DNA from 2 places in the Petralouisia sp. genome. Region 2 is predicted to be linked to the other one. Evidence: a T-box and tRNA genes for the amino acid it is inferred to sense, from the RefSeq annotation. Region 2 holds a T-box; the other holds one or more tRNA genes.
The links. A T-box is a leader RNA that pairs with one kind of tRNA and senses whether it is charged. The one in region 2 lies ahead of ACTO17_RS11355 (valine--tRNA ligase), so its partner is inferred to be a tRNA-Val.
Positions count from the first base shown of each region.

Region 1: it encodes a tRNA-Val, which carries the amino acid that the T-box ahead of ACTO17_RS11355 (valine--tRNA ligase) is inferred to sense. The anticodon was not compared.

Region 1 is NZ_JBQIOP010000001.1:6,345-21,664, reverse strand. It holds partial or broken gene ACTO17_RS00100 (transposase) at 1-340, shown strand, start outside; gene ACTO17_RS00095 (hypothetical protein) at 1,061-1,213, shown strand; gene ACTO17_RS00090 (hypothetical protein) at 1,342-2,220, opposite strand; gene ACTO17_RS00085 (Cof-type HAD-IIB family hydrolase) at 2,465-3,328, opposite strand; tRNA gene ACTO17_RS00080 (tRNA-Val) at 3,626-3,698, shown strand; tRNA gene ACTO17_RS00075 (tRNA-Met) at 3,731-3,804, shown strand; gene ACTO17_RS00070 (ferritin-like domain-containing protein) at 4,042-4,533, shown strand; gene ACTO17_RS00065 (response regulator transcription factor) at 4,546-5,169, opposite strand; gene ACTO17_RS00060 (sensor histidine kinase) at 5,183-6,382, opposite strand; gene ACTO17_RS00055 (ABC transporter ATP-binding protein) at 6,589-7,536, shown strand; gene ACTO17_RS00050 (ABC transporter permease) at 7,567-8,703, shown strand; gene ACTO17_RS00045 (ABC transporter permease) at 8,690-9,841, shown strand; gene typA (translational GTPase TypA) at 9,930-11,759, opposite strand; gene ACTO17_RS00035 (DUF4190 domain-containing protein) at 11,956-12,411, shown strand; gene ACTO17_RS00030 (AAA family ATPase) at 12,421-14,124, shown strand; gene ACTO17_RS00025 (hypothetical protein) at 14,175-14,300, shown strand; gene ileS (isoleucine--tRNA ligase) at 14,546-15,320, shown strand, end outside.
Region 2 is NZ_JBQIOP010000025.1:31,351-46,670, forward strand. It holds gene ACTO17_RS11305 (stage V sporulation protein AA) at 1-42, opposite strand, end outside; gene ACTO17_RS11310 (hypothetical protein) at 15-173, opposite strand; gene ACTO17_RS11315 (Uma2 family endonuclease) at 307-840, shown strand; gene ACTO17_RS11320 (SigF/SigG family RNA polymerase sporulation sigma factor) at 970-1,677, opposite strand; gene spoIIAB (anti-sigma F factor) at 1,684-2,115, opposite strand; gene ACTO17_RS11330 (STAS domain-containing protein) at 2,126-2,443, opposite strand; gene ACTO17_RS11335 (tetratricopeptide repeat protein) at 2,566-3,891, opposite strand; gene ACTO17_RS11340 (hypothetical protein) at 3,924-4,067, opposite strand; gene ACTO17_RS11345 (bifunctional folylpolyglutamate synthase/dihydrofolate synthase) at 4,060-5,367, opposite strand; gene ACTO17_RS11350 (flagellar assembly protein A) at 5,646-7,001, opposite strand; gene ACTO17_RS11355 (valine--tRNA ligase) at 7,129-9,777, opposite strand; T-box leader at 9,821-10,051, opposite strand; gene ACTO17_RS11360 (TetR/AcrR family transcriptional regulator) at 10,156-10,800, opposite strand; gene ACTO17_RS11365 (efflux RND transporter permease subunit) at 10,800-14,912, opposite strand; gene pta (phosphate acetyltransferase) at 15,225-15,320, shown strand, end outside.

The sequences.
Region 1 (15,320 bases), on a different contig from region 2:
TCAGAAGCGCAAGAAACTGGAAGTAAACGAGTACATCCTTGAAACCAGCGGTGTTACCAAAGAGCATGAACCCAAGAACGAAAGTAAAAATGCAAAGGCTGCCAATACACGCTCAGATGACGTTGAACATCTTGGAACAGAGATTCTTAATGCCGCCTGCCCTCCATCCAACATAAGATATCCACAGGATTTTTCTCTTCTCAATGAAGCGCGTGGGAAACTTGAGGATATGATTGACTATTTTCATAAGAACTGTCATCCATGGGCTAAGCCCCGTACTTACCGGAGGGTGGCAGGAAAAGAATACCTTGCGCTTGCAAAATCCAAAAAACGGACAAAATAGAAATTGAAAGATTTTTCAGCACCGAAAAACGCTGCAATGGAGCAGGTCTTATCAAGCTGAAAAAAAGTTGCTCAATGAGCAGACACTAAATATCATAGTATCTTATTTGCAAAAACCTCCATCTGCTGCGTTGTACCTGATAAAGCGAGGCAGACCCCCATCAATCGCTGCAGCTTTCGCTACAGCCCAATCTTCTGCCTTGTATATGAAGATATGTTCTGCGTAATCTACTGCGATATTTAACCGACGGAGTAATATTACGGAGAAGAACCCTGGGACGGAGCAGTTACTCTGCACGGGATGTTAGACATTCCCCAGGAAGTGGAACCATATGTAAACGATTCCAGAATGCTGACGATACAGTCTAGAGCGAACAATCTATATTTCGATGCACAAGAATTACCGGACTGCCCTTTGGCTAAGCAAACGGTTCCTGGGCGTATTGTGTGGAGGCGAAATCCACTGCTTACGGAGACTTTAGGAGTGACGGCTTCCGGAACTCCTTAGCCGCAGTTGGCAGTTAGTTCGCTGGAACACTGCCCAGTTTGTGTGCCAAAGGGCAGTCCGGTAGTTCTGTCCGTATCCAAATATAAAAAGTTCGCTGTAGTGTTAGGAATGTCCTGTTGAATTTCCATCATAAAAAGAATAAAGATTTCTTTCATTTGCTAGAGATTATATTGGACAGAACGATAAAAAGAAGGAAGGCTTGAAGGGAGAATGGAAGGAAGGGCAGCAGAAATTATAGAAACAGGAATAGAATTTGAACTTCAAGATTCAGATATCATAGAAAGGCTTCAGAAAAAACTGGAGATATCTCTGCAGAAAGCGGAGGAGTATTTCAGAATATTCGGAAAACAAGTGGTAGAATAATTGTCTGAAGGGCAAAATAATCAAATTCTTTTGACCATTTTTGACAGAAGTTAAGACGCAAAGCGTCTGTTTAGAAGAAAATAAAAGTAAAGCAGCAGAGATTATCTGCTGCTTTATGTAGTGCAATATTATTTCCATTTAATGGTATAGTAACCAGAAGAAGTTCTATTGTAACGTTCTACTTTGATGTAGTAGGTTCCTGGATCAATACCAGATTTTTTATAAGTATAGCTGTTATAGAGATAATAAGGTCCATCTACGTCCTTTGGATTCTTAACATTAGCTAAAGCATAATAATTGTTGCCGTCAGCAAAGGGTTTTCCATTTTTCTGATAAAGCGCAATTTTAAGTCCATTGTAATAACTAACTGTACCATTGGAATATTGAGCGCCGTTTGTCTTAACATTGTAATTGATTTTTACCTGCTGTCTTTTGGTAACTTTGATTTTATACCAGTCTGCTTTGTTTTCTCCAGCGATAATAACGCCTTTTGCAGTTTTATTTTTTCCAAGGGTCTTTGCCTTGGATCTGCTGTTGTTAGTGCCTTTTTTGACAGAAACAGCCTTTGCAGTAATCTTTACACCGCCAACACTTTTAATTTTAAAGAAGTACGTTTTTCCTTTTTTTACGCCGTATGTTCTGGTGTAATAACGGGAACCTTCTCCGATGGTGTCAAAATATTCCTGATTCTGACCAAGGGGACTTTTGCTTCCGTTGCAAAAAGTTAAAAATCCTGCTGCGCCGCCGCTTGCAGCAGTAGAATTGTTCTTAATAGTAACAGTAACATAACCTGTCTTAGATGGTTTGAATTTAATGTAATTTTCTTTTCCAGTGACATATGCGCATTCATCATCTGTTATTGCTACAGTTGATGTGCCGCTACCCTTAAAACTCAGTTCCCCGGCTGCCTGCACCTGCTCAGGTGTTGAAACAGCAAACACGGAAACCATCATAATTGCTGCAAGTACAAGACTTACAATTTTGTTGCTTTTTCTTCCTTCCTTCATAACGCATGTTCCTTTCCTATTTTTGGTCTATTTGACAGTAATGATGTAAAATGCTGTCCAGTAATAATTTATCATATTAGTTCCCGAATTGTCAATATTTTGTGAAAAATATAAGAAAAAAATGTGAAAACAGTTCAAAACTTATGAATAAAGTACTAAACATCAGGACAGTGATTCCATAGCGCTGTCGTAAATAATTCCGCACGTGCCTCTGGCCTTTATGATAAAAAATTCTATCTGGAAATTACTCTGTTACATGTCCCAAATATGTTTCCAGCATAACGGCAACGCCGTGTTCCTCATTGCTTAAAGTGACGGCGTCAGCCTGACAGCGGATGTCCTTCGGAGCGTTTGCCATGGCAACGCCCAGCCCGGCTGCTTTTATGATATCCAGATCGTTTTCGCTGTCTCCGCAGGCAATGGTCTGTTCTATAGGAATATTCAGGTGTCTGCAGAGAAGAGACAAGCCTTTGGCCTTGGTAATTCCGGCATATGTAAATTCCAGGTTCTCATAACCGCCGGAAAGAAAATGGATTTCAGGATATTGGCTTAGAATCTGGATGGCTTCATTTCGGTCTTTGCAGGTTCCGTCCGGATTGGTCATGAAGTTCAGGGTCAGTTTTTGAACGGGGAACTGGTTTTCACGGAGAAAAGCAAGGACGTCCGGCAGACGTTCCCGGGTGGAAATAATGTATTTTTTCAAAGAGTCCGGAAGAACGGTAATCTTTTTAAGAGTTTCACGGCACTGGGCGGGGGTATAAGCGTCCCCGTGAATGAACAAATCCATGTGGATTTCCAGTTTCAGCAGCTGTTTAAGAATATCAATAACCAGGTTTGCAGGCATGCAGTGCTCCGCCAGGCATTCTTTGTCGGGGATTGTGTAAATTCCGGCTCCGTTTGTGGTAATGGCATAGCGGATACCAAGCTCTTTTATGATAGTATGGGGAAGCCCGCAGTAGGGGCGGCCAGTGGCAATGGCAAAGGAAACGCCCCGCTGTGCAGCATTTTGAATGGCGGCCTTATTTTCATTGGATATTGTTCCTTCTGAATTCAGCAGAGTGCCGTCTAAGTCCAGGGCTACCAACCGAAAGGTTTGATTTGTATTCATAAGAGTTCTCCTTTATTTCAGCGTATGGGGCTGTTGCATTAAGAAGTAAACATACAGGATACAATATTTTGTAAATAGAAATTATACCGTATCTTGTAGTTGTAGTTCTCAATGCAGCAACCCCCAGAGATATTGTAGATGGTAAAAGGCGAAATTTCAAGGATTTTTGCCGGGGAAAAAGAAGGAAGAAAAAAATTAGAAAAATTTTGTAAAAAACTATTGACTTTTGTTCCAAACTCGTATTATAATAGTCAAGCAGTCGGCAATAAGGAAGAACAAAAGTACTGCAAATACCATGGGATCTTAGCTCAGCTGGGAGAGCATCTGCCTTACAAGCAGAGGGTCACAGGTTCGAGCCCTGTAGGTCCCATTTTGCAGGAAACTGCAGGAACAACAGAATATGGCGGAATAGCTCAGTTGGCGAGAGCACACGGTTCATACCCGTGGTGTCGGGGGTTCAAATCCCTCTTCCGCTATTAAGAATTGAGAAATGGCTGTCTCTAAGTACCGAAAGTAATGTTCGATATTTATAGACAGTCATTTTTAACGTGAAATTGTATTTTGCCAAATAGAGCATTTTCCAAACACACTCGCACGTTATCTTGAAATTGTAATATACTAATAGAAAAGATAGGGCAAAGAAGCGTGCAGCTATGGAAGCAAATCAAAACATACTTGTAAATTCCTGCAGTTTTGCGGGAGTGAAGCCGATTATGGCAGATTTACCTTATCCTGAGATTCAGGTCAGGGCTAAGAACCAGACGTATGCAAATCTGCTCAGTGCAGATTACTGCGGAGCCACCTCTGAGATGTCTGCAATTACCCAGTACATTAATAATGAAAACCGGTTATCCTGCGAAAAATGTCCTCTGGCCAAAACAATTCTGGGAATTGCCATGGCAGAAATGATGCATTTGCAGAAATTGGGAGAAATGATTTTTCTGTTGGGCGGAACGGTGGATTTTGTTGCAAAACAGCAAAATGGCAGAAATGTGATGTGGACGCCGGGCTTTCTGAGTCTTTCAGAAAATGCCAGGAAAATGATACTGGCTGATATTGAAGCGGAGAAAGCGGCCATCAGCCAGTACCGGATGCATATAAAAGTAATCAGGGACGATTGCGTCAACCGGGTGCTTGAGCGGATTATTATGGATGAAGAATACCATATTATGATTCTTCAGGTCCTGTTAAGAGAATGCGCTTGAAAAATCCAAGGTTTATGTGGTCAGATAAAAGACGGCAAGCTGGGTGCGGTCCCGAAGCTCCAGTTTTTCCAAAATGGAGCTCAGGTAATTCCGGACAGTTCCTTCACTTAAGTAAAGCTGTCCGGCAATTTCCCGGTTGCTGAGCCCGCCGGCCACCAGTTCAATGATTTCCAGTTCTTTGCCGGTGATTCCCCTGGCGGAATAGTCATATTGGGAGCGGCTTGCAGGAGCAAGGAAATCAGGAAGCCTGGTGATGATTTCATTTCCGAATACGTTCTGTCCTTTGGCCACAGCTTTTAAAGAGGGCAGCAGGCTTTCAAAATCCTGTTTTAAAATATATCCTTTTGCGCCCAGCATCAGGGACTTGACAATGTATTCATCATCCAGAAATGTGGTGAGAAACAAAATTTTTGCGTCTGAATGCTGCTTTAAAATAACCTCGGCGGCTTCTAAACCAGTCATTTCATCCATACGGATATCCATCAGAAGGACTTCCGGGCGGCAGGCTTCATAGAGGGCCACAGCCTCTGTTCCGTTATTTCCGATTTCTAAAACTTTGATTTCCCCGGAAGCCTCCAGGATGGTTTTCAAAGAGAGGGAAACAAATGGATCGTCATCTACAATAATAATATTCATAACAAACTCCTTTTTAATGATTTTCACGGGGAACGGCGGCAAAAATCTGGAATCCGTCTTTTACAGACAGGGAAAAATTGCCTTTTAATTGTTTGATCCGTTCCTGCATATTTTCAATTCCCATTCCGGAAGGGTTTTGGCGGATATTGGTTCCATTGTCCCTGATAATCAACTGGTACAGGCTGGGATGCTCCCGCAGGGTTAGAAAAATTTCATTGCCGTTGCTGTGCCGGGCGATGTTGGACAAGGCTTCTTTTACAATGGAGATAAAACAGTATTTTACGGAAGCAGGCACGTAATGCCCCATATCATAATCCAGATGCACCTGATAATCTGAAAAATCAGAGGTCAGCTCCAAAACAGCCCCTTTCAGGTCGACGGAGTCGTCATGCAGGTTATGAACGCTTTCACGGACAGAGGTCATGGCGGTTGATAAAGTCAGGGTCAGGGCATGCAGCGGCTCTTTCAGATGCTCCTGCTGATTGACGGCAGCCAGGGCGCCGGCCTGCAGAATGGAACGGGAAAGCATATGGCCTACGTTGTCGTGGATTTCCCGGGCAATCCGGTTTCGTTCTTTTAAGGTGGCAATGTGGATTTCATGGTTTTGCTTCACAATCAAATCTTTATTTTTCTGCTGAAGGAGCAGGTTGTATTCTGTGGCGCTGTCTCTGAGAAAACGGAAATTTTCTTCCATTCTGCAAAGCTTTGCTGTTTTAAAAGCCAGAACCCATGACAGCAGAAAGAAAAAAAGAACAATCCAGGGACAAAAGGGAGACAAATCCTTCAGGGAATAAAAAGGGAGCAGGAAGGCGGCAGGCAGGAAGGCGGCAGTTCTTTTCATTGGATTGTTCAAAGGATTCTGGGGCAGAGCCGAAGCTTCTGTTTTCGCAGGCGTAAGCCCGGGGCGGTACAGGGAGGAAATGGGAAAAACAATCGCCATTTCGTAGAATAAAAGGGGCAGAAAACACCCGAATTCTGCAAAAAGCAGGCTTAGTCCCGCAAAGGGCAGCCACAGTCCTGTCAGCAAAAGCTGTTTTTGCCGGGCAAGATCCTGCCAGAACAGGCAGTCTGCATTGCAGCAGCCGCAAAAGCAGGTGAAAGTAATGGCAGACAGAATGGCCAGTATATGAAACAGACCGGCGGCGGGCATTTGTGTAAATAAAAGCAGCGTGCAGCAGATAAAAAGTATCAGTTTATCCAATAAAGATATCATGTTCAGGTTCCTCCGTGAATGAGACGGCAGTCTGCAGCGTAAACCTGTGTTCCGCCGGAGTAGTATAGCTATTATAGCACAATCTGAACGGATATGACAATTGTCATGAAAATGAGTGACGCATGGCACTGTTTTGGCGGGGCGTTTCCTGTTAGAATTAAAATATCCGAAAAGGAGCAGTACAGGGAAAGGAATAGGTGACGGATATGGGAACTGTTATAGAAATAGACAATCTGGTAAAACGGTACAAAGAACTGATTGCGCTGGATCATCTGAAGCTGACGGTGGAGGAAGGGGAGATTTTCGGACTGCTTGGGCCTAACGGCTCAGGAAAGACCACGGCCATTAACTGCATTCTTGCGCTTTTGTACTTTGATAAAGGAAGCGTGAAGGTATTCGGGGAGGAGATACAGCCCAACAGTTATGAGATCAAGAAGAAAATCGGCGTTGTGCTGCAGAATGTGGCTGTGTTTGAGGAGCTGACGGTGCAGGAAAATATTGATTATTTCTGCGGGCTGTACATTGGGGATAAAAAACTGCGGAAACAGTATGTGGAGGAAGCCATTGTCTTTTCCGGACTGGAAGATTTCCGGAAATTTTATCCTAAAAAGCTGTCGGGCGGGCTGCTTCGGAGACTGAACATTGCCTGCGGCATAGCCCATAAGCCAAAGCTGATTATTATGGATGAGCCTACGGTGGCCGTAGATCCCCAGAGCCGGAACCGGATTCTGGAAGGAATTCAGGAGCTGAACCGGAAGGGGGCCACAGTCATTTACACCTCCCATTATATGGAAGAAGTGGAGCAAATCTGCAGCCGGATTGCCATTCTGGATAAGGGAAGGTGCGTTGCTTTTGGAACCAGTGAAGAGCTGAAGGGAATGATTAAGACAGGTGAGAAAATTCACCTGGAGGCGGCGGGGCTTTTGCCGTTTCACTTGGAGGAAATTAAGGAGCTGCGCCATGTTTATAAGGTGGATTACCGGGAAGGAATGCTGGAAATCAGGTGCAGCGGCGGGAAACACAATCTGGTGCATATCCTGGACTATTTCGGGAAACGTGAGATTGGATTCGGCAGGGTCTATTCGGAGCTGCCTACGTTAAATGATGTGTTTCTGGAAATCACCGGAAAGGAGCTGCGGGATTCTGCAGAATAACGCTTGGAAGGAATAGACAGGAGGAAGAACATGTTTTTCAGATTATATAAGTACAGTATATTTCAGTCTGTGCGGTGCAAATTGGTGCTGTTTTGGAACGTGATATTTCCCGTTGTTTTGGGAACGCTGTTTCAAATGACGTTCGGCGGTTATGTGGAGGAGCAGGTGATTTTCCGCCGGATTCCGGTGGCATATGCGTCGGAACAGGAGGACGGCGCCTTTGGCCGGCTGCTGAAAGGTCTGGAGGAGGACAGCGAGCTAGTGAAAGTGCAGACGGCAGAATATAAGAAAGCCAGACAGCTTTTGAAAGAGGGAAACGTGGAGGGAGTCTTTTGTGAAGAACCGGATACGGGAGACGTCACCCTGATTGTGGCAGAGCAGGGGGTGAATCAGACCATATTAAATTCTATCCTGAAGCAGTATCAGCGGGCAAAGGCCACTTTTTCAAACATCGGCAGGGAAAATCCTGCGGGAATACAGGCAGCGGCTGTCCGTTTGGAGGAAGAGTGCCGGTATCTGAAGGCGGGAAGCGTAACAGAAGCCTCTATGGACTGCTTGCTGGATGGTTTTTATTCCCTGATTGCCATGACCTGCCTGATGGGGGCCACCTCCGGGCTGAGCGCTGCAACAGATTTTAAGGCGGACGCCACGTCCCTGGCAGCCAGACGTGCAGTGGCAGGAGCCAGCCGCATGAGTATGCTGCTTCCGGATTTGGCGGCGAAAATTACCATGCAGTTTCTATACGCCGCTTTTTCCATTTGCTACCTGAGCTTCGTGCTGGGGGTGGAGCTGGGAGAGCATGGCGGCCTGATGTTTCTCACGGCTCTGGTTGGAAGCGCACTGGGAATTATGATTGGATTTTTAGTGGGGGTTGTGGGAAAGTATTCATACGGAGTCAAAGAAGGGCTTTGCATCGGCTTTATGCTGGTATCCAGTTTTTTCAGCGGCCTGATGTTTCAGAGTATGGCGCGGATTGTGGAAATGTATGCGCCTGCGCTGAATCAGGTGAATCCGGCCACATTGATTGCCAAATCCCTGTACAGCCTGAATATTTATGACAATCTGGGCCCTTATTTTCACTGTATGGGAAATATGGTGGTTCTGATTCTGGTTTTAGGCATGGCATCGTTTTTACTGGTAAGGAGGGAACGGTATGCAGCTGTTTAAAGTATTTTTTAAAATTCTGAATAAAAACAAAGGCCAGTTGATTATGTATACAGCCATTTATCTCAGCCTTACTTTGCTGATGAGCGGAGTGATGAAAGAGCAGGCAGAGGAGGAATTTACCGGAATTTCTTTGGAGATTGCCCTGGAAAACAGGGATCAGGGGGAGCTGGGAGCGGCCCTGGAAGAATATTTGGGGGAAAGCCATAAGATAAAAGAGATACCGGAAGGAACAGAAGCGCTGAAAGACGCCATATATTACGGGGAAATTGATTACGTGCTGGTGATTCCGGAGGATTTTTCGGAAAAATTTGCCGCAGGGGACAGAGAGCGTCTGTTGGATGGAACGGCGGTGCCGGGCAGCAGCAGTTCTTATCTGGCGGAATATGATATGGAAAGTTTTCTGAAAACAGCGGATATGTATCTGAGCGCAGGATTTGAAATGAAGGACGCCGGGGATTTTGCCATGGAAGATATGAAAGAGAAGGTGAAGGTGGAATTTCTCAATCAGGAGAAGGGGCCGTCGTTCTCCAGGGGATATTATTTCTTCCATTTTATTCCCTATGTGTTTGTAACCATGATGATTCTGGGGGTGGGAGTGGTAATTAAGACATTTCAGAATAAAGACCTGTCTGCCAGAAATAAATGCTCCGCAGTGCCTTATTTGCAGCAAAGCCTGCAGATTTTACTGGGATGCCTGGTTTATATGATTGCGGTGTTTGCAGTGTTTATGGTGATGGCAGGATGTAATACTGGAAATTATCTGTTTACGGCCCAGGGGATATTAAGCGCCATTAATGCGCTGTTGTTTGCAGTCTGCGCCCTGTGCGTGTCCTGGTTTGCAGTTCAGTTTGCCGACAATACGGCAGTGCTGAATGCCATGAGCAATGTATTTGGCCTGGGGTTCAGTTTCCTGGGCGGGGTGTTTGTCCCTCTGGATGTGATGGGGGAAACCTCCAGGAAAATTGCCAGATTCGTGCCTTCTTACTGGTATGTGATTGCCAATGAGGAAATTCAGAAGGTGAGCGGTTTTTCCGAGGCAGGAGCGATATATAAATCTTATTTGGCGGTTGTCATGTTTTCACTGGCATTTTTTTCGGCGGGGTTGTTGGCAAACCGGATGAAGATGAGGGGCAGATAAGGAATGATTTATCATTCGATCTGCAAAAATACAGGATTGCCTGCGCTCGGAACAAACAGTGTGCATGAGTACAGGCAGTCCTGCGTTTTTATTTTTTCATGGCGGCTCTCTTACGCAGAGTGGGATCTAAAATCCGTTTGCGGATTCGAAGGCTCTTGGGGGTAACTTCTAAAAGCTCGTCGGTTTCGATGAATTCCAATGCCTGCTCCAGACTTAAGATTTTAGGCGGAGTCAGCGTCAGCGCTTCATCTGCGCTGGAGGAGCGGGTGTTGGTTAAATGTTTCTTTTTGCAGACATTCAGTTCAATGTCCTCAGGTTTGGCGCTTTGTCCGATGATCATGCCGGCATACACTTTTTCCCCGGGGCCGATAAAGAGGGTTCCCCGATCCTGGGCGCTGAAAAGGCCGTAAGTTACTGATTCGCCGGATTCAAAGGCAATGAGGGAGCCCTGTTTCCGGTAGGCAATGTCGCCTTTGTAAAGCTCGTAGCCATTGAAAATAGTGTTGATAATGCCGTTTCCTCTGGTATCTGTGAGAAACTCGCTGCGGTATCCGATCAGGCCCCGGGAGGGGATGCAAAACTCCAGTCTTGTATAGCCGCCGCTGATGGGCCCCATATTTTGCAGTTCTCCCTTTCTCTGGCTTAATTTCTCAATGACAGCTCCGGTATATTCGTCCGGCACGTCCACATAGGCAAGCTCCATGGGTTCTGTTTTCTTGCCGTTTTCGTCTTTGTGATAAAGAACCTCCGCTTTGCTTACAGCGAATTCATAGCCTTCTCTGCGCATATTTTCAATCAGAACGGATAAATGCAGTTCTCCCCGGCCGGAAACTTTCAGGCTGTCGGGGCTGTCGGTTTCCTCCACCCGCAGAGAGACGTCTGTGTTCAGTTCCCGGAACAGCCGGTCTCTGATGTGGCGGGAGGTGACGAATTTCCCCTCCTGTCCGGCCAGAGGGCTGTCATTTACAATAAAGTTCATGGAAATGGTAGGCTCGGAGATTTTCTGGAAATCAATGGCGCAGGGGGCCTCCGGCGCGCAGATGGTATCTCCGATGTGGATGTCCGCAATTCCGGAAATAGCCACAATAGAGCCGATTTTTGCCTCTGTCACATCTACCTTATTCAGTCCGTCGAACTCATAGAGCTTGCTGATCCGCACTTTCTGCAGCTTGTCCGGTTCGTGGTGGTTTACCACTACGGCGTCCTGGTTGACTTTCAGACAGCCGTTGTCCACTTTTCCAACGCCGATGCGTCCCACATATTCATTGTAGTCAATGGTGCTGATCAACACCTGGGTGTTGGCGTCCGGGTCGCCCTCCGGTGCGGGAATATATTCCAGAATAGTTTCAAATAAGGCGGTCATATCTTTCTTTTCATCATTTAAATCTTTGACAGCGTAGCCGTCCCTGGCGGAAGCGTAAATAAAGGGGCAGTCAAGCTGCTCGTCGGAGGCGTCCAGATCCATAAATAATTCCAGTACCTCGTCAATCACATCATCCGGCCTTGCCTCCGGACGGTCAATTTTGTTGATACAGACAATGACTGGAAGATCTAAGGCAAGGGCCTTCATCAGCACGAATTTCGTCTGGGGCATGGCGCCTTCAAAGGCGTCCACCACAAGCACGACTCCGTTGACCATTTTCAGCACCCGTTCTACTTCGCCGCCAAAGTCCGCATGGCCCGGCGTGTCGATAATGTTGATTTTAGTATCCTTATAAAAAACAGCGGTATTTTTGGAAAGAATGGTGATTCCCCGCTCTCTTTCGATATCATTGGAATCCATGACACGCTCCTGCACCTCCTGGTTGGCGCGGAACACGCCGCTTTGCTTTAACAGCTCGTCCACCAGAGTGGTTTTGCCGTGATCTACATGAGCAATAATGGCAATGTTACGGATATCCTCTCGTTTCATTTTCATAAAGTTGTCCTTCTTTCTAAAATAATTATCACTGTATTTTAACACATAATCTGCATTTGGCAAATAATTTGTTGAGAAATTTATGACGGAGTAATAAGATAGGATTTGACTGTTGTGCAGTTAATGCGTATAATAAAATGCAAAGTCCACATGCCGTCCGGCCGGATGGCAGAACAGATCAGAGGAGGATTGTTTTATGAATGATGAGAATAACATGTTTGAAAACGGCTCTCAGCCGGAAAAGAACCCTCAGTCAGACAATAACCAATGGCAGCAGGGAAGCAGCCCCCAGCCTGACCATAACTGGCAGCAGGGGAATTACAATCAGCCCAATTTCAGCCAGCCGCCTTATCAGCAGAATTATAATCAGCCCGGGTACGGCTTTGGAATCGCTTCCATGGTCTGCGGAATTCTGGCGCTGATTACCTGCTGCCTGTGGTGCACCTGCGTTCCGCTGGCAGTGGTCTCCATTGTGCTTGGGGTTCTGCAGATTCAGAAAGGAACGGGGAAAGGAATGGCAATTGCGGGGATTGTCTGCTCTTCTGTAGGCCTGATTTTATTTATTGCCCTGACCGTTTACGGCAATTATCTCCAAAGCTCAGGATTATACAATGAGATTATGAGAGAGTTTCAGATGGAAATGATGCGGTAAGGAGGAAACTTGGATATCAGAAAAAAACTTCCTGTCGGTATTGAGAGTTTTGAGGAAATCCGCACCGAAGAATTTTATTATGTGGATAAGACAGGGATGATAAAAGAATTATTGTATCATTGGGGAAAAGTAAATCTGTTTACCCGTCCCAGAAGATTCGGAAAATCCCTGAATATGGATATGCTGAAAACATTTTTTGAATACGGCTGCGACAGCACATTGTTTGATGGTCTGAAAATTATGGGAGAACAGGAATTATGTCGAAAATATATGGGCAGATTTCCGGTGATTTCCATTACACTGAAGGATATTCAGGCACGCAGCTATGAAGGCGCGGCGGCCTCACTGTGGTCTGTGCTCAGCAGTGAAGCCCGGCGGTTTTCTTGTTTAGGAAACAGCAGTCATCTGACTGGGGAGGAGAAACAGCAGTATAGTCGGCTGACACAGGCAGATTCAGAGTTTAAGGGCGGCGAGATTACTTCAGAGGAGACGCTTAAGGGAAGTCTGTTTCAGTTATCAAAATTTCTTTGCCGCCATTATGGGCAAAAAGTGATATTGTTGATTGATGAATATGACGTTCCTCTGGAAAAAGCATATCACGCAGGATATTATGACGAGATGGCCGGACTTTTGGGAAATCTGCTGAGCCGGGCGCTGAAAGGCAATGAAAGTCTCTATTTTGCAGTGCTGACCGGTTGTTTGAGAGTTGCCAAAGAAAGTATTTTTACCGGGTTGAATAATTTTAAAATCTACTCTGTTTCTGATATCCGGTTTGGGGAATATTTTGGATTTACGGATGATGAAGTCCGCGCCATGCTTGCGTATTACAGCTTTGAAGAATCGTATCCGCTGCTGAAGGAATGGTATAACGGCTATCAGATGGGGCGTGCAGATGTTTACTGTCCCTGGGATGTGATCAATTATATTGATTTGCTGCGGGCAGAGCCGGAAGCTGTTCCCAGAGCATTTTGGATCAATACCAGCGGAAACGATATTATCCGGAAATTTTTAAATATGGCAAAGCAGAACACACGCAGGGAAATTGAGGGCCTGATTGCCGGCGAAAGTATTTCCAAAAAGATAAATCAGGAATTAACTTATCGTGAATTATACCAAAACACAGAGAATCTCTGGAGTGTACTTTATACCACAGGCTACCTGACCCATCGGGGAAAGGAAGGAGAGATTTTTCGGCTTGTCATACCGAATCAGGAAATCCGCAAAATATTTTCAGAGCAGATTCAGGAATGGTTTCAGGAAGAGATACAGAAAGATACGTCCAGATTGGATAGTTTCTGCAGCAGCTTTGTACAGGCAGATGAGAAAGAAATTGAAAGGCAATTTAATTTCTGGCTGAAAAAAACCATTAGTATCCGTGATACAGCAGTGAGAAAAGAACAAAAAGAGAATTTCTATCATGGAATTTTACTGGGCCTGCTCAGTCACAGGGAGGACTGGGAGATTCATTCTAATGCGGAAGCAGGAGAAGGGTACAGCGACCTTCTTCTGAAATCCGAAGATGACAATCTGGGAATCGTAATTGAAGTAAAATACGCCCCGGAAGGAAATTTAGAAGCAGGCTGTCGGGAAGCCCTGATGCAGATAGAAGAAAAAGATTATGCGGCAGGGCTTAAAAACGAAGGCATAGAAAAAATTCTCAAATATGGAATTGCCTGTTACAAAAAGCGCTGCAAAGTGCAGATGAATTCTTGACAAGTGGAATTTCAGGCTTTATAATGGGTAACAGCTTTAAGACAAAGACAATGACGAAGACAGTAAGGCAGTATTCCAACATCAGGAATTTTCCGAAAACAGGGACGAACCGCGCGCCCTGTCATGCTCCGGGAATTTCAGCAGCGAGCCGGGACGGTGTGAGCCGGTATCAGTAGAAGCTGTCCGAAAATCACTTCCAAGTTGCCCGCTGAACTTTCCTTTCTGCCCGTTCTGGCGCAGACGGCGAAACAGTAAGCCGGGACGGCCCGTTCCTCCGTTATGGGAGCCGCGTATGCTGGCAGATGCAATTGACAGGTTTTGCCAAAGTACATTGTAACAGGTGGTAACGATGCATGATATGGCTTCGTCCTTTTACAGAGGGACGGAGCCATTTTTAATGAAATGAAAGGAGCAGATACTCATGTACAACAAAGTGGAAACCAGTTTAAACTTTGTGGAGAGAGAAAAACAGATTGAAAAATTCTGGAAAGACAACGATATTTTCCGAAAAAGCATGGAGAACCGGAAAGAGGGAGAGACTTACACCTTTTACGACGGCCCTCCCACAGCAAACGGCAAGCCCCATATCGGCCATGTGCTGACCCGTGTCATCAAGGATATGATTCCCAGATACCAGACCATGAAAGGGAAAATGGTTCCCCGAAAGGCAGGATGGGACACCCACGGGCTTCCGGTGGAGCTTGAAGTTGAAAAACTGTTGGGATTAGACGGAAAAGACCAGATTGAAGCATACGGCTTAGAGCCTTTTATTGATAAGTGCAAAGAAAGCGTCTGGAAATACAAAGGCATGTGGGAACAATTTTCCGGCACCGTGGGATTCTGGGCGGATATGGACGACCCTTACGTGACCTATCACAATGATTTTATTGAATCGGAATGGTGGGCCTTAAAAGAAATCTGGAACCGGAAATTACTGTACAAGGGATTTAAGATTGTGCCTTACTGTCCCCGCTGCGGAACTCCCCTGTCAGCCCAGGAAGTGGCCCAGGGCTATAAAACAGTAAAAGAGCGTTCCGCAATTGTGCGGTTTAAGGTGAAGGACGAGGACGCTTATTTCCTGGCATGGACCACAACCCCCTGGACACTGCCCTCGAACCTGGCCCTCTGCGTGAATCCGGAGGAAACTTACTGCAAGATCAAGGCTGCAGACGGAATTACCTATTATATGGCGGAAG
Region 2 (15,320 bases):
ATTCTGCTCTATTTTCAGATATACGGTGTCTGAACTTGCCATACAAGAGTTCCCTCCGTCACCGTGGTCTGTTTTTCCACGTAATTCACATAATAGAAAATTCCTCCTGCAATGGTAAGAATCACAACTGCCAGAAGGCAAATTCGGTAAATGGCGCTACGACTATGATTCATATTCTCACATCCTTTTTCCATCTTTGGAAGTAGTATGCCATCTTATCCAGAATTTATTCATTGGGAAAAAGAAAATTAAATGTGGTAATCAACATGGAAAACATGTATAATAAAAGAAAAAGAAGGTGATTTCATGGACGCGTTAAACAATGAACTGATTTACACAATTGAAGATATTTACTCCCTGCCCGAGGGAAAGCGGGCCGAACTGATTGACGGGCAGCTTTACTATATGGCGCCTCCCGGCAGGACGCATCAGCATTTGGTAAGCAAACTGAATCAAATTATTTCCAACCATATTGATTCAAACGGCGGAAACTGTGAAGTATTCCCCGCCCCATTTGCCGTATTTCTGAACAAAGACAGCGCCAATTACGTGGAACCGGATCTTTCTGTCATTTGCGATACTTCCAAACTGGATGAAAAGGGCTGCCACGGTGCTCCGGACTGGGTCATTGAGATCGTTTCCCCCAGCAGCAAATCCCGGGATTATATGGTGAAACTTTTAAAATACTGCACCGCCGGGGTTCGGGAATACTGGATCGTAGATCCGGACAAAAAAATGGTATCCGTATATCAGATCGAACAGGAGCTGGTGGAGCAATATTCTTTCGGACAAGACATTCCGGTGGGAATCTGGGAGAATTTCTCAATTAACATTTCGTAAATATTTATTATATGTACTACTCCGGCAGTTCCATATCAGCAATTCTTAAAACCAAATATCCGCCAGAGCATAAAATACAAAAAGCACGCCGTAACGTTTTCATCTCCGCAGCGGCATGCTTTTTTGCTGTCACCGAATCCGCTTTCGCATTCCCAACAGAATCCGCTTTTCCAGTCTGCTGACCTGCACCTGGCTGATGCCCAGTTCCCCGGCTACCTGAGTCTGGGTTTTATCTTTAAAATACCGAAGCTCAATCAGCCGTCTTTCCATATCTCCAAGTTCTGAAAGAAGCTGCTCCAACACCATATGGTTCAGCAGCGCTTCATGGCTGTCTCCTTTCTGGGGAATCCGGTCAGCCAGACAGGATTCTTTGCCTGACTCAGGCTGATACGTTTTATCAATGGATTCCACCTCACCGTTTGCCTCCAGAGCCATCACAATTTCCTCTCGGGGAAATCCGGTTTCATCTGAAATTTCCTGTAATGTGGGCTCATGTCCAAGCTCTGCCAGAAGTTTTTCTCTGGCCTGCCTGACTTTTGCGCCGTTTTCTTTCAGGCTCCTGCTGACCTTAATCATGCCGTCGTCCCGCAGAAACCGCCGGATCTCCCCGGTAATCATAGGCACCGCATAGGTGGAAAATTTCACTTCAAAAGACAGATCAAACTTGTCTATGGCTTTCATCAGTCCAATGCTTCCCACCTGAAATAAATCCTCCAGTTCATAGCCCCTGTTGGCAAACCTATGTACAATACTCCAGACCAGTCCCATATTTTTCTGGATCAGCTGTTCTCTGGCCTCTGCATTTCCCTGCTGCGCCTGTTTTAACAAATCGCGCATAACATCCTATCCTTTCCCAATGGTTTTGCGCATGGTAACGCAGGTTCCCTGGCCTGGCTCTGAAACCACCTCCACCTCGTCCATAAAAGCCTCCATAAAAGCAAATCCCATCCCGGACCGTTCCAGCTCCGGCTTGGTGGTAAACAAGGGTTCCCTGGCCTGTGCCACATCCCGGATTCCCTTTCCGGTATCCACCACGGAGATTTCCACCTGCTGCTCTCCGGTACTGCACTGAATCCAGATACTTCCCTCCTTCTGCTCATATCCGTGGATAATACAGTTGGTCACTGCTTCACTGACGGCTGTTTTAATGTCTGCCAGCTCGTCCACTGTGGGATTCAGTTCTGCCACAAATGCCCCCACTGTAATTCTGGCAAAGCCTTCATTCATTGAAGACGCCAGAAATTCCATTTTCATTTCATTCCTTATCTGTTCCATAGAATCCTCCTTATTTCTCTTCCTGTTCCACTTCCATAATTTTCTGCAGACCAGACAGCCTGAAAATCCGCTGTATCTGCCGGTTCAAATGCACTGCCCTGACATATCCGCCGGAAAAGCGCACGTTTTTACATCTTCCGATTACCACCCCGATGCCGGAGCTGTCCATAAAACAGGTATCGGAAAAATCAAATACCAGACTGCGCACCGGATATTTCAGAATCAGCCCGTCTGCTTCCTCCTTCAAAACTTCCGCCTGATGGTGATCCAGTTCTCTGGGCATCCGGATCACAAGGCATCCATACTCTTTTTCAAATCTGTGCTCCATAATTCTCCTTCCTTTCCGCTGCAGTGGAATAATTGTTTTTCTTAATGCAACTGCCCCACAAAAAAAGACGCCTTCTGCATTAAGACGTCTTTTGTATCATTCTTATATTTTATTTTACACTGTCACTGGGGAGGCTGCTGCTGCGCCGCCATTTCATCCAAATACTGCTGCGACCGTCTGGCCCGTGAAGTACCGGGATGAAGCTCCACCATTCTCTGATAGTATTTCTGGGCATTTGCCGTATCCCCGGTCTGACGGTAAGACTGGGCAAGATAATAAATGGCATATCCGTCATTATAATCTTCCTCTGCCTGCACTACCTTTTCCAGTCCTGTGATGGCTTCCGGAAAACGATTTCCCCGGTAATCCTGCTCTGCCTGCGCATAAACGGCATTGATATACTGCTCATTCACCTGGGTATTTAAACTGTCATATATTGCCTTGGCCTGACCTTTCAGTAATTTGGAATCCACATTGGCAATGGTGTCTCCTGCCCCCTGAATATTCTGTTGGGCAAATGCATCGTAGGCCACAATCAGCTGTTCATAACTGTCCACAATTTTCTGGGCATCCTTGGAATCATTTTTCTGATCCTTAATCTGCTTCTCCAGATCCTCAATCTGGTTTTGCAGACTCTTAATTTCCTGGTTGCGGGTAGTTAAGGAATCATTTGCTTCCAGTTCTGCCTTCTTTGCCTGGGATACCGCATTCTGCTTAATTCCGGGTATTACCAGAAAACAGGTAATCAGCACTCCGATTCCCACGCCAATCACCAGATTCAGAATCGTCATTACCGCCGAATTATCTTTAAAATTTGCAGGCTGTATAATGGTATCATTGCCGCTCTGATAAGAAGCGGACTCTTCCTTCTCCTTACGCCCCAGCTTTGAGTGGTTTTCCTGCAGGTGGATGTTTACCTCCCGCAGATACCGGAGGGTAGTGCCGTTATTGGTATCAATCTCCGCAGCGGCCCACAGCTCTTTTCTGGCCAGTTCATATTTGCCCTCTTCCATATACAGCAAGGCAAGAAGCTGATATCCTTTCACCAGTCCCGGATTCATGGAAAGCACCTTTTTTAACTGTATAATGGCGAGATCTTTGCTGTCCTGCTGACAGTATAAAAGGGCCTGGTTGTATTTTTTAATGGTCTGATTCACTGCATTCAGCTGAGAACGGTTGGACTGTATCTCTTCCAGATATTTTTCCGCCGGATTTCCCTTAGGCTCCAGGCTGCGGCTCAATACCCACTCGCTTAAAGCATCCACCACTTCGCCCATTTCATAATAAATCAGTCCAAGCAGATTTCTCGCCTGTGTATTCGCTTTGTAATACTGCAGGCTCTTCCGAAGGGACTGGATGGCGCCGGACAAATCCCTCACCTTTGCTCTCTCCAATCCATCGTTGTACAATGCATTGGATACACGAATAATTTTATTATAAGAATCCATAGAGTTCCTTTCTTAATTCTAAAAATAGTTCCTTATCTCCGCTGTTTTGCTTCCCTGAGAATCTCCTGCATGATATCCGTCATATCAGTCAAATCCCTGTCATATATGGCATCCTCCGCCTCTTCCACTTCCAGGCTCGGTTTAAATTTCTTCAATTCTTCCTCAAAGTTAATCATTCTGCATACCTCCTGTTATCTGCTCCAGTTCTCCGATAAGATACAAAGACCCTGCACAGAAAAGCTTCTGTCCCGGCTTTTTAACAGCCAGGGCATATTCAAACGCCTGTTTCCTGTCCTCTATTTCCACAATCATCCCATGGCTGTTTCCGGCAAATTCCCGAAATGCATGGCCCAATGTCCTGCAGTCTGTTCCCCGGGTTCCCGGAACAGTTGTAATTACAATTTTCTCCCAGTTTCCTTCCGTCAAAAGCAGCCGGGCGGTATTCATATAATCTTTCTCTTTTACCATGGAAAAAAGCAAAACAGCAGATTCTTTCGTAATCTGCCTCACCGCTTCCAAAAATCGTTCAATTCCCGACAGATTGTGGGCCCCGTCAAAATACACATCCTGCTGCACTTTCTGCATTCTGCCCTTCCATCTTACCCCGGCCATGCCGGTTCTGACTGCTTTTTCAGAAATCCCTTCTGCCTCTTTCAAGCATTCCAGCGCTTTCAGCGCCACCGCCGCATTTCCGGCCTGATAAGGCGCCCCGAAAGGAATGGAAAGTTCAGTAACATCATAACCAGAATCATAAGAAAAATCAATCTTTTTTCCTGTGTTTAATAAAATTTTTATTTTCTCCGGCCTGACCGGATGCCTGGGACAATGAAGAAAATCCGCCCTTTTTTCAATTACGGATACGGCTTTCGGCACAGAAGCGTCATACACCACCGGAACCCCCGGCTTTAAAATTCCCGCCTTTTCCGCTGCGATTTTTTCCAGAGTGTCACCCAGAATTTCCGTATGCTCCAGACTGATGGAAGTAATCACCGTAAGCAGCGGATGAGCCACGATATTTGTGGCGTCCAGCCTTCCTCCCATCCCTGTTTCCAACACGGCATATTCTATCTCATGCTCTGCAAAAATCACCATGCCCACTGCAAATACATACTCAAAAAAAGTAGGATGGGGCAGTCCCTCCTGCACCATCATAGACGCTGCCGCCTCTGCCTGTTCTGCCGCCTGTACAATCTCCTGTTTTCTGCAGGGCGTTCCATCGATCTGAAACCGCTCCTCAATCTCCACCAGATGGGGAGAAGTAAAAAGACCGGTTTTCTTCCCGGCTGCTTTCAGAACACTGGCCAGAAAGGCGCATACGCTGCCCTTTCCGTTGCTTCCCGCCACATGAATAATCTGAAATCTGTTCTGGGGATTGCCCAGTCTCCTTAAGAATTCCCTGGTGTGATCCAATGTATTTTTACTGGTAAACTTTGGAAGCTCCAGGAGTTCCTTTACCGTTTCTTCATAAGACTTCATCTGATTGCACCTCTTTATACTCCACCCATTATAATATAGCCTATCCATGAAATCCAGATATTTTTTCCATATTTCAAAATTTTCGTGCGACAATTTTCGCAGGCCGCGTCTCTACGCGGCCTCCTGGCCTATAATATCCGTACCCTCATGCTCTCTGCCGACAGATAAAGCAGGTATCCTATACCCTAATACTCTCTGCCGACAGATAAAGCAGCCATCTCCTTCACGAAATGACTGCTTCAGGCTTATATATATTCTTTTCTCAAACTCAAAAGACATCAGAGAGAGCACATAATAATCTTATCCATCTGCCTGATGAATTCCAAACGGATCTGCTCTTCCTTCACATGCACTTCCAGGTCGTCAATTTCAACCCGGACGCCCGGATAGACATGGCCGTTGACCCGAATGCTTCCGCCCTTGGCCCGTTCTAACTGATCTTCTAACTTCTCCAGTTCTGCCGTGTCCTCCGCCAGTAATGCGGTATCCCGAATCTTTACCCGCAAAAGATCCGTTCTTCTGGGATCATTCTTTAAATCCTTCAGGATCTTCAAACCATCCTCAATCTTCTGAAGATTGGCCTTTTCCACTTCAATCTTATTGCGCAGCACGCCGATCCGCCGTCTGACAGAGGAATCATTGCCGATTCTCACCTGGGTTCTGACTTCTCCGTCGCTGCCTAAAGTATGTACCACAATTCCCTGAATGGCTCCTACTTCTCCGCCGACAATGCTTGCTTTCTTTCCATCCAGAATAATATTCTCACCGCAGGATACCTGGCAGTTCAGAAATACATCTGCCTGAATGGAACCATTGGCATGTACTCTGGTATATTCAAAAAATTTAGCTGAAATATTTCCTCTTGTGGTAATCACTGCTCTGGAAGCTCCCATTACGCCGCTTCTTAACACAATGTCCTTGCCTGCTTCAATCTTAGCGCCTTCCACCACGCCGTCCACGGTAATGGTTCCGGTGGCCTTCACAGACACGCCGCTGCAGATTCCGCCGTGGATGATAACATCTCCCCTGAAATCAATATTTCCTATGGAAAGATCCACATCCCCGCTTACCTCATATACCGGCAGGATTGTGATACGCTCATTGTTCATCTCAATCTTGCCGTCCATCTGCGAAACATAACTGAGACCGTCTTCCGAACGTTCAAAGCCCTTGCCCCGCAGAGGAACCAGATCTCTTCCCCGCTTGGCCAGTACCGGCCTGCCCTTCACCGTCATTCCGTCCTTGCCGGGGATTGACTTATGGTATACTGCAATCTCCTGGCCTTCCGTCACAATCTCTACCATCTTAATACTCCAGTAGTCTACGGAACCGTCCGGGCGCACCTTTGGTTTCTTGCTGAAATTCACATCAAACTTGTACTCATAGTAACCGTTCACTCCGTCCCTGGGAGTATCTCCCTGGGCAATAAGCACTTCCCGATTGTACATTTTTCTCTCTATTATCTGCGGAATCTTATCTTCCTGAATCCCATGCACCACACCGCTTTTTTGCAATGCTTCTCTGATATCACTTTCTTCATATGTTTCCAATACGGGATCCGGTAAGTATAGATACGCCTGCATGTTGTCATGACTGACTCTTACCTGCGGTTCATTCTTCGTTAAAGCTGTCATTACAGATTCCCCCTTGCCTGGAATTTATAGCGAAATAAAGTTATATATACTATAATAACAATTTTTGCGTCTTATTTCAACATATTTATTCAAAATACAGGGATAAATATTTCCCAGGAATTATTCTCTATGGCATCTGCGATAAACGTTCCTGAACCTGCGCCATCATTTTTTCATATTTTTCCAGTTTTTCCTTTTCTTCCTGCACTTTGGCTTTTGGCGCCTTGCTGATAAATTTCTCATTGGCAAGCATTCCTCTGGAACGGGAAAGTTCTTTGGCAAGCCGCTCCTTTTCCTTGAGAAGCCGTTCTTTTTCCTTTTCAAAATCCACCAAATCTTCCAGCGGCAGATATACGGCAGCCCCCGGGATAACCACGGAAACAGCGTCTTTTCCGATTCCGTCCCTGTTCTGCTGCACCTTTATCTCACTGGCGCCGGCCAGGGTGCGGTAAGCCTCCTGCATGGCCTGGAATGTACTGCCCAGAAACTCCTCCTCTGTTACAATAAATACCTTCGCTTTTTTGCTTGGGGGAACTTCCATTTCTGCCCTTGTGTTGCGGATTCCCTTAACCAGATCTTTTACATGCTCCACAGCCTCTTCTGCTTCCGGGAAGTCCCAGTCTTTTCTGTACTCCGGCCACCGGGACAGCATAATTGTCTCCTCTTCTTCCTGAAGGGTGCAGAAAATTTCCTCTGTAATAAATGGCATATAGGGATGCAGCAATTTTAACGCCTGAATCAGAACAGTCTTAAGCGTCCACATGGCCACCCGGGCGGATTCCGGATTTTCTTCTTTCTTAAAGGTTCTCGTCTTGGAGATTTCGATATACCAGTCACAGAATTCATCCCAGATAAAATCATAAACTTTCTGAACAGCAATTCCCAGTTCAAATTTATCCATATTTTCCGTTACGTCTTTTGCAAGCCGGTTCACCTTTGACAGTATCCAGCGATCCTCCGTTGCCAGTTCCGACAGGGCCGGTTCTGCCAGAGTTCCCTCCTCCAGATTCATCATAATAAACCGGGACGCATTCCATATTTTATTTGCAAAGTTTCTGGAAGATTCCACCCGCTCCCAATAGAAACGCATGTCATTCCCCGGCGCATTTCCGGTAATCAGCGTCAGACGCAGCGCATCTGCGCCGTATTTCTCAATCACCTCCAGGGGATCTATTCCATTTCCCAGGGATTTGCTCATTTTCCGTCCCTGGGAATCCCGGATCAGCCCGTGGAACAGCACTGTATGGAACGGCTTCTCTCCCATCTGCTCATAGCCGGAAAAAATCATCCGGATCACCCAGAAGAAAATAATGTCATAGCCGGTAACCAACACATCATTGGGGTAGAAATAGTCTAATTCTTCCGTCCGATCCGGCCAGCCCAGAGTGGAAAAAGGCCAAAGGGCAGAAGAAAACCAGGTATCCAGGGTATCTTCATCCTGCGTCATATGGGTGCAGCCGCATTTGGGGCATGTTCCGGGATTTTCCTTTGCAACGATCAGTTCTTTGCAGTCCGCACAGTAATAAGCCGGTATCCTGTGTCCCCACCAGAGCTGACGGGAAATACACCAGTCACGGATATTGTCAGTCCAGTTAAAATATATTTTCTCCATCCGCTCCGGCAGCAGGGTAACGTTCCCGTTTTTCACTGCCTTTACAGCCGGCTGAATCAATTCGTCCATTTTTACAAACCACTGCTGTTTTACCATAGGCTCCACTGTGGCTCTGCAGCGGTCATGGGTTCCCACATTATGGGAATGGGGCACAACTTTTACCAGAAGTCCCTGCTCTTCCAGTTCCTTCACCATCTGTTTTCTGGCTTCGTAGCGGTCCATTCCCTGATATTTTCCGCCGTTTTTGTTGATAGTGGCATCGTCGTTCAACACATTAATTTCCGGCAGGTTATGGCGTTTGCCCACTTCAAAGTCATTGGGGTCATGGGCCGGGGTAATCTTTACGCAGCCAGTTCCGAATTCCTTATCCACATAATGGTCAGCCACCACCGGAATCTCACGTCCCACCAACGGAAGAACCAGGGTTTTGCCTATAATATCCTGATACCGTTCATCCTCAGGATTGACTGCCACTGCAGTGTCTCCCAGCAGCGTTTCCGGCCTTGTAGTGGCGATTTCCACGAATCTTCCCGCTTCTCCCTTTACCGGATAATTAATATGCCAGAAAAAGCCGTCCTGTTCCTCATGCTCCACTTCCGCGTCAGAAATAGAAGTCTTGCACACCGGACACCAGTTTACAATCCGGGAGCCCTTATAAATCAGGCCCTTTTCATATAATTTGATAAACACCTCCTGTACGGCCCCGGAGCATCCCTCGTCCATGGTAAAACGTTCTCTGTCCCAGTCTGCGGAGGAGCCCATTTTCTTTAACTGCTTTACAATCTTTCCGCCGTATTCTTCCTTCCATTCCCAGACTTTTTCCAAAAAACCTTCCCGGCCCAGGTCTTTCTTGTCAATTCCCTGCGCCTTCAGCGATCCAATCACCTTTACCTCCGTGGAAATGGACGCGTGATCCGTTCCCGGCTGCCACAGCGCATTGTAGCCCTGCATCCGCTTGTAACGGATTAAAATATCCTGCATGGTGTTATCCAGGGCATGGCCCATGTGGAGCTGCCCGGTGATATTGGGCGGGGGCATCACAATGGTAAAAGGTTTTTTGCTTTTATCCACCTTTGCATGGAAATATTTATTCTCTTCCCAGTTCTGATAGAGCCGGTCTTCGATGGATTTGGGATCATAAGTTTTAGCTAATTCTTTGCTCATAATTGTTCTCCTTTTCCAAAAAATAACGCCCTTTACCAATCCGGTAAAGGGCGATTGTACGCGGTACCACCTTTATTCACACTGCAGCGCAGCATATCTCTGTATCCTGTAACGGGGATGGGCCGGGAAAACTTACTGACGGCAAATGCCGCCCTGTTGGGCTTTCCGGTTCAAAAGCTACCTTCCGCAGACCTTCCTGAAACAGCCTTTCAGCCAAGGGGCTGTTCTCTCTGACAGGAGCATTCTGCCTACTCCTCTTTCTCACTACCTTTGCCTCACATATTACTCCGCCGGAGCAATAGCTTCTGTCCATTGTAAAATCTAACGGCAAAAATGTCAAGTAGCCTGCCGCAATTTTTTTGAAAAATCAGCATCGGTTCAGTTCAAAAGCTTTATGATATTCTCATAAACAAAATTCCTGGCATTTTCACGCTCTATATTGTCAAACACAAACTGATGGGTCAGGTAAAAACCGTATGCTACAAACTGGGACAAAATAGCGCTCCACACTTTAAAGGCGTCTTTTTCACAGATCAATCCCTTATCGGCTGCCAGCTGAAGCAGCCGGTCTGTGAGATGCTTTGCCGAACGGCAGTCCTCCTTTCGTTTTTCCAGTTCATTCAAAAGGCTGCTCCCGGTTATGGTATTATCCCGCATGATCTTTTCCATCAGTACAAAACCATCGTATTTTCTGCAGGTGGCTTCCAACATATCCATTCCCTGGAAAATAATTTCCTGAAAGCTCTGTCCATTCTCAATCAGTTCAAAAATGATGGAAATATGACGTTCCGTTTCATACTGTATGGCGCCTACAATCATTTCTTCCTTGGTAGAAAAATATTCATAGGCCGTTCCTTTTCCGATGCCCGCCTGGGCCGTAATCTCAGACACCTTCAGGGTGTCAAGCTCCCGCCCGGAGGCAAAGAGCTCCAACACCGCCTCATACATGGCCTTTACCTTGGGCGGATATTTCCGCTCCAGCTCCAGGCCGGGATCATTTGTTTTTGTGATTTCCTTTTTCATTATATCTCTTCCTCTACCATGCTCTTATTACTGTAGAACAAATCATAGATACAGGGCACCACAATCAGCGTCATCAGCGTACCGTAAATCATACCGCCGATGGTTACAATTGCCATAGGCCTTGACATGTCAGATCCCATATCATTTCCAAAGGCCATGGTAACCATAGCCAGGATTGTGGTCATGGCCGTCATCAGAATGGGCCGCATACGCGTTTTCCCGGCCGTTACAATGGCTTCGCGTTTCTCTGTTCCTTCCTTCCTGAGCTGATTGATATATTCCACCATTACGATACCATTGTTTACAATAATTCCCACCAGCATGATAAATCCAATCATAGAAATAATGCTGATTTCATTACCGGTAAAGAACAACGCCAGAAATCCTCCGGTCAGCGCAAGGGGAATCGTAAATAATATGATAAAGGGCCCTTTTAAGGACTGGAACTGGGCCACCATAATCAGGTAGATAAACGCAATGGCAAGAATCAGCATCAGCATCAGCTGCTCCATGGCCTCATTGATGGTTTCATTTTCTCCGGTCATCTCCAGGGAATAGCCCTCCGGCATTTTATAATCCTTCAGAGCCTGTTCCACATCATTTCCCACCAGACCTACATTGTAGCCTTCTGCAATGGCCGCGCTTACCGTGACATAACGCTCCTGGCCGTCACGGCTGATGGAGGTAAGACTCTCTAACTCCTCAAACCGGGCAATCTCCGAAACAGAGATTTCCTGCTCCTTGCCGTCCTCTTTGTCCGTATAAGTAAAGGTCAGTTTTTTCAGAGAATCCAGAGAAGCTTCTTTTTGCTCCACACTTTCCAGGTATACCTCATAATCCTTGATATCGGTGGAAATGGTATCGTCTGAGGTTTCATTTTCCATCTGCTCATACACCAGCTGATACACCTGGGCCACGGTCATGCCGTATTTGGCCGCTTTTTCTTTGTCTACGGTAATGCGGAATTCTTTCTCTGTCTCTTCCATGCCGTCCGATACCTCAGCGGTTCCCTCCACCTGTTCCACCATGGCGGAAACATCTTTGGCCAGTTCCTGCAGCTTATCCAAATCACGTCCCCTGATCTGAACCGAAATCCCTTCTCCTGCCAGTGCGCCCATATCCATGTTAGAGCTGCTGACGCTGATTTCCCCTTCCATCTCCTGGGTTAACTCTGTAATCTGTTTTGCAATTTCGTCGTTGGTCAGCTTCTTATCTTCTTTCAGAATAATATAAAGGCTGACGTCATTGCCGCCTCCGCCGCCCATCATACTTGCCGCGATGCCGCTTCCGCCTGCCATGGCTCCCACAGAGTCCACATCCTCAATGGTCTGAATCTGCTCCGTCACTTCATCTGCCAGTCTGCAGGCGTCCTCAAATTCCGCCTCCTCCGGCGGAGTAACCGTTACCGACATCTGAGTACTTTCCATATCCGGCATAAAGGCCGTTCCTTTTAACATGGAAGCCTTTGCGCTGACAACCAGCAGTACAATCATTACCAGAAGCACCAGAGGCTTGACATGCAGCAGCTTCTCCAAAACCGCCCCGTATCCTTCCTGAAACCTGTCAAACCAGGGATGTTTGACGTCCTTTGTTTTTTTCAGCAGCCCCGCGCCCATCATCGGCACAAAGGTCAGCGCAATCAGCAGACTGGCCAGAAGGGAATAGGCAATGGTAAGACCCATATCCACAAAAAGCTGCCGGGTAATTCCCTCGGTAAATACAATCGGCGCAAATACGCAGACGGTTGTCAGCGTAGAGGCTGAGATTGCCCCGCTGACCTGTTTTGCCCCTTCCACGGCCGCTTTTCTGGCAGACAGTCCCTCGTTTCTCATCCGGTAGACATTTTCAATTACCACAATGGAGTTATCCACCAGCATACCAATGCCAAGCGCAAGGCCCGACAGGGAAATCATATTCAGTGTCACGCCGCTGAAATACATCAGCACCACTGCAAAAATTACCGAGATGGGAATGGACACTGCAATCACCAACGTAGGCCGGATATCCTTTAAAAACAAAAGCAGAATAAAAATCGCAAGGCCCGCGCCGAACACCATGTTATTCATCACGGAATCCACAATCATATCAATGTAAATTCCCTGATCCATCAAAACAGACACTTCCAGATTCTCGTTATTCTTTTTCAGGCTGTCAAACTTATCATAGATCCGTTTTGCCACGTCTCCGGTGGAATACCCGGTCTGTTTCTCAATGGACAGCATCACTCCGGGTTTGCCGTTTAATTTGGCATAGGATTCTGCAGAATCGTCCACAACGACAATATCCGCCACATCTGACATATGTATCACATCCACGCCGTCCATGCCCAGATCCATTAAAACCATATCCTTCAATGCGTCTACGCTGTCTACCGCATCCCCCACACGCACCATATACCGCTCGCCTTCGTCGGTAATATAACCGGCCGGCATGGAAAAGTTCTGGGCGGTCAGCAGATTTGTCAGAGTTTCCATTGTAAGGATATTGTTCAGATCTGCAGAGTCATACGCCTCCTCTTTGGTATCCTTGAAGGTTTCCTTGGATTCCTTCAGCTTCTCTTCTCCGCTTGCAAGCTGAGCCGCCGCGCTTCCCATATCCACAGACCCGGTAATCTGGCTCTGATTCAGCGTAGCCAGGGTATCGTTAATGGTAGTCTTTCCCTCTGCCACACTCTGAAGTCCTGCCTCAATTGCTGCAATTCCTCCATTGATCTGCACAATGCCCTGCTCTGCCTGAGTGATGGACTTGGATATGTAAGACGCCAGTTGTTTGTCAGAAGCATCCGCTTTCAGCGTGCTTCCCTCCTGGGAAGCCAGTTCGCTCTTAATTGCCGCAAGTCCGCTTTCCACCTGGGCAAGCTGCTCCTGAAGCTGTTCCAATTGCTGACGCATCTGCCCCAGACCGTCCTCCAGTTTTCCTTTCTGCTCTTCTAACTGGCTAATCTGGGCCTGAAGCTGCCCCTGCTGCTCTTCTAACTGGCTAATCTGAGCCTGAAGCTGCTCTGCCTGGGCCTGAAGCTGGGCCGCCTGCTCCTGCATCTGGGCTGCCTGAGCCTGGGCAATGGCCTGCTGAAGCTGTTCCAGTCCCTGGCTTGCCTGCTGCAATGCCTGCTGCACCTGGGAAAGACCGTCCCTGGCCTGGGAAAGCCCTTCTTCCAACTGACCGGACTGTCCCTCCAGCGTTTTAATCTGTTTTTCTAATTCTGCAATGCCTTCTTTCAGCTTCTTCTTGCCGTCTGTCAGGGAAGTCACCTGTTTTTTAAGTTCTTTTAACGATTTCACTCCCTGTTCCGTGCTGCTCTTTGTCTCTTTAAGCTCTGCCAGCTTATTGTTCAAATCTGTCTCTGTCTGGAACAGTTCGATTTTCTTGTCATTCAGCTGATTCTGGGCATCGCTGAGCTGATTTGCCATCTCCTGCTTGCCGCTGTCTAACTTATTCTTTCCGCTGCTGATTTCACTTTCCGCTGAACTCATCTCGTCCTCTGCATCTGCAAATTTATCATCCAGGGAAGCAGTAATTTTTGCATTAATTGCGTCAATCTTTTCCTGGCTTAAAGTCACCCGTATGGATTCCTTAATCAACCCTGTACCGGTAACGGAGGCAACTCCCTCCACACTCTCAATTTCCGGAATCAAATCTTTCTCCGCATAATCGGTGACTGCCAGACTGTCCATTCCATCCGCTTCCACAGCCGCAATCATAATGGGCATCATGTCCGGATTCAGCTTCATAATGATAGGATTACTCACAGTGTCCGGCCAGTATCCTTTGATCTGATCCAGGCTTTCCCGGATTTCCACTGTAACAGAATCCATATTTGCAGTCTGTTCAAATTCCAGAACTACCATGGACATATTATTGGAAGAACTGGAACTGATATTTTTAATGTTGGAGGTGCTGGCCATTGCCGCCTCCACCGGCTGAGTTACCGCATTCTCCACCTGCTCCGGGCTTGCTCCCGGATAGGAAGTAATCACAATCGCATAAGGCAGATTGATACTGGGCAGCAGGTCCGTGCTCATTTTACTCAAAGACACCACTCCCAGAATAATCACCAGTACGATTCCCACAACTACTGTATAGGGCTTTTTCACGCTGAATCTTGACAGCATTCTCTCATCCTCCTGTTTACTTTCTGACCGACTGGTCGGTTTTCAATTTATTATAATCATCTATGACAGAAAATACAATAAAATAAATATAAAATTTTTATGAAATTATTTTGTTATTTTTTTGACAATCTTCTTTTACTGGCATCTTTTTTTCGAAAATCTCTGCTGTTTTTAAAAAAATACATAAAATTTCTCACTGTATTTGTTTTTATACACACAAAGCGGTTGAAAAATTTTAAAAACATGTTACATTAATACTCAGGAATAATTTCAAAATATTTTTTAAGGAGGAATTACACTATGGATAGGAACATGCAGGGTTTTGGAATGATGATCAGCAAGCTGAAAAAGAACCCGAAAAGAATTGTATTTACAGAGGGAAGCGATCCCCGGATTTTGGAAGCGGCA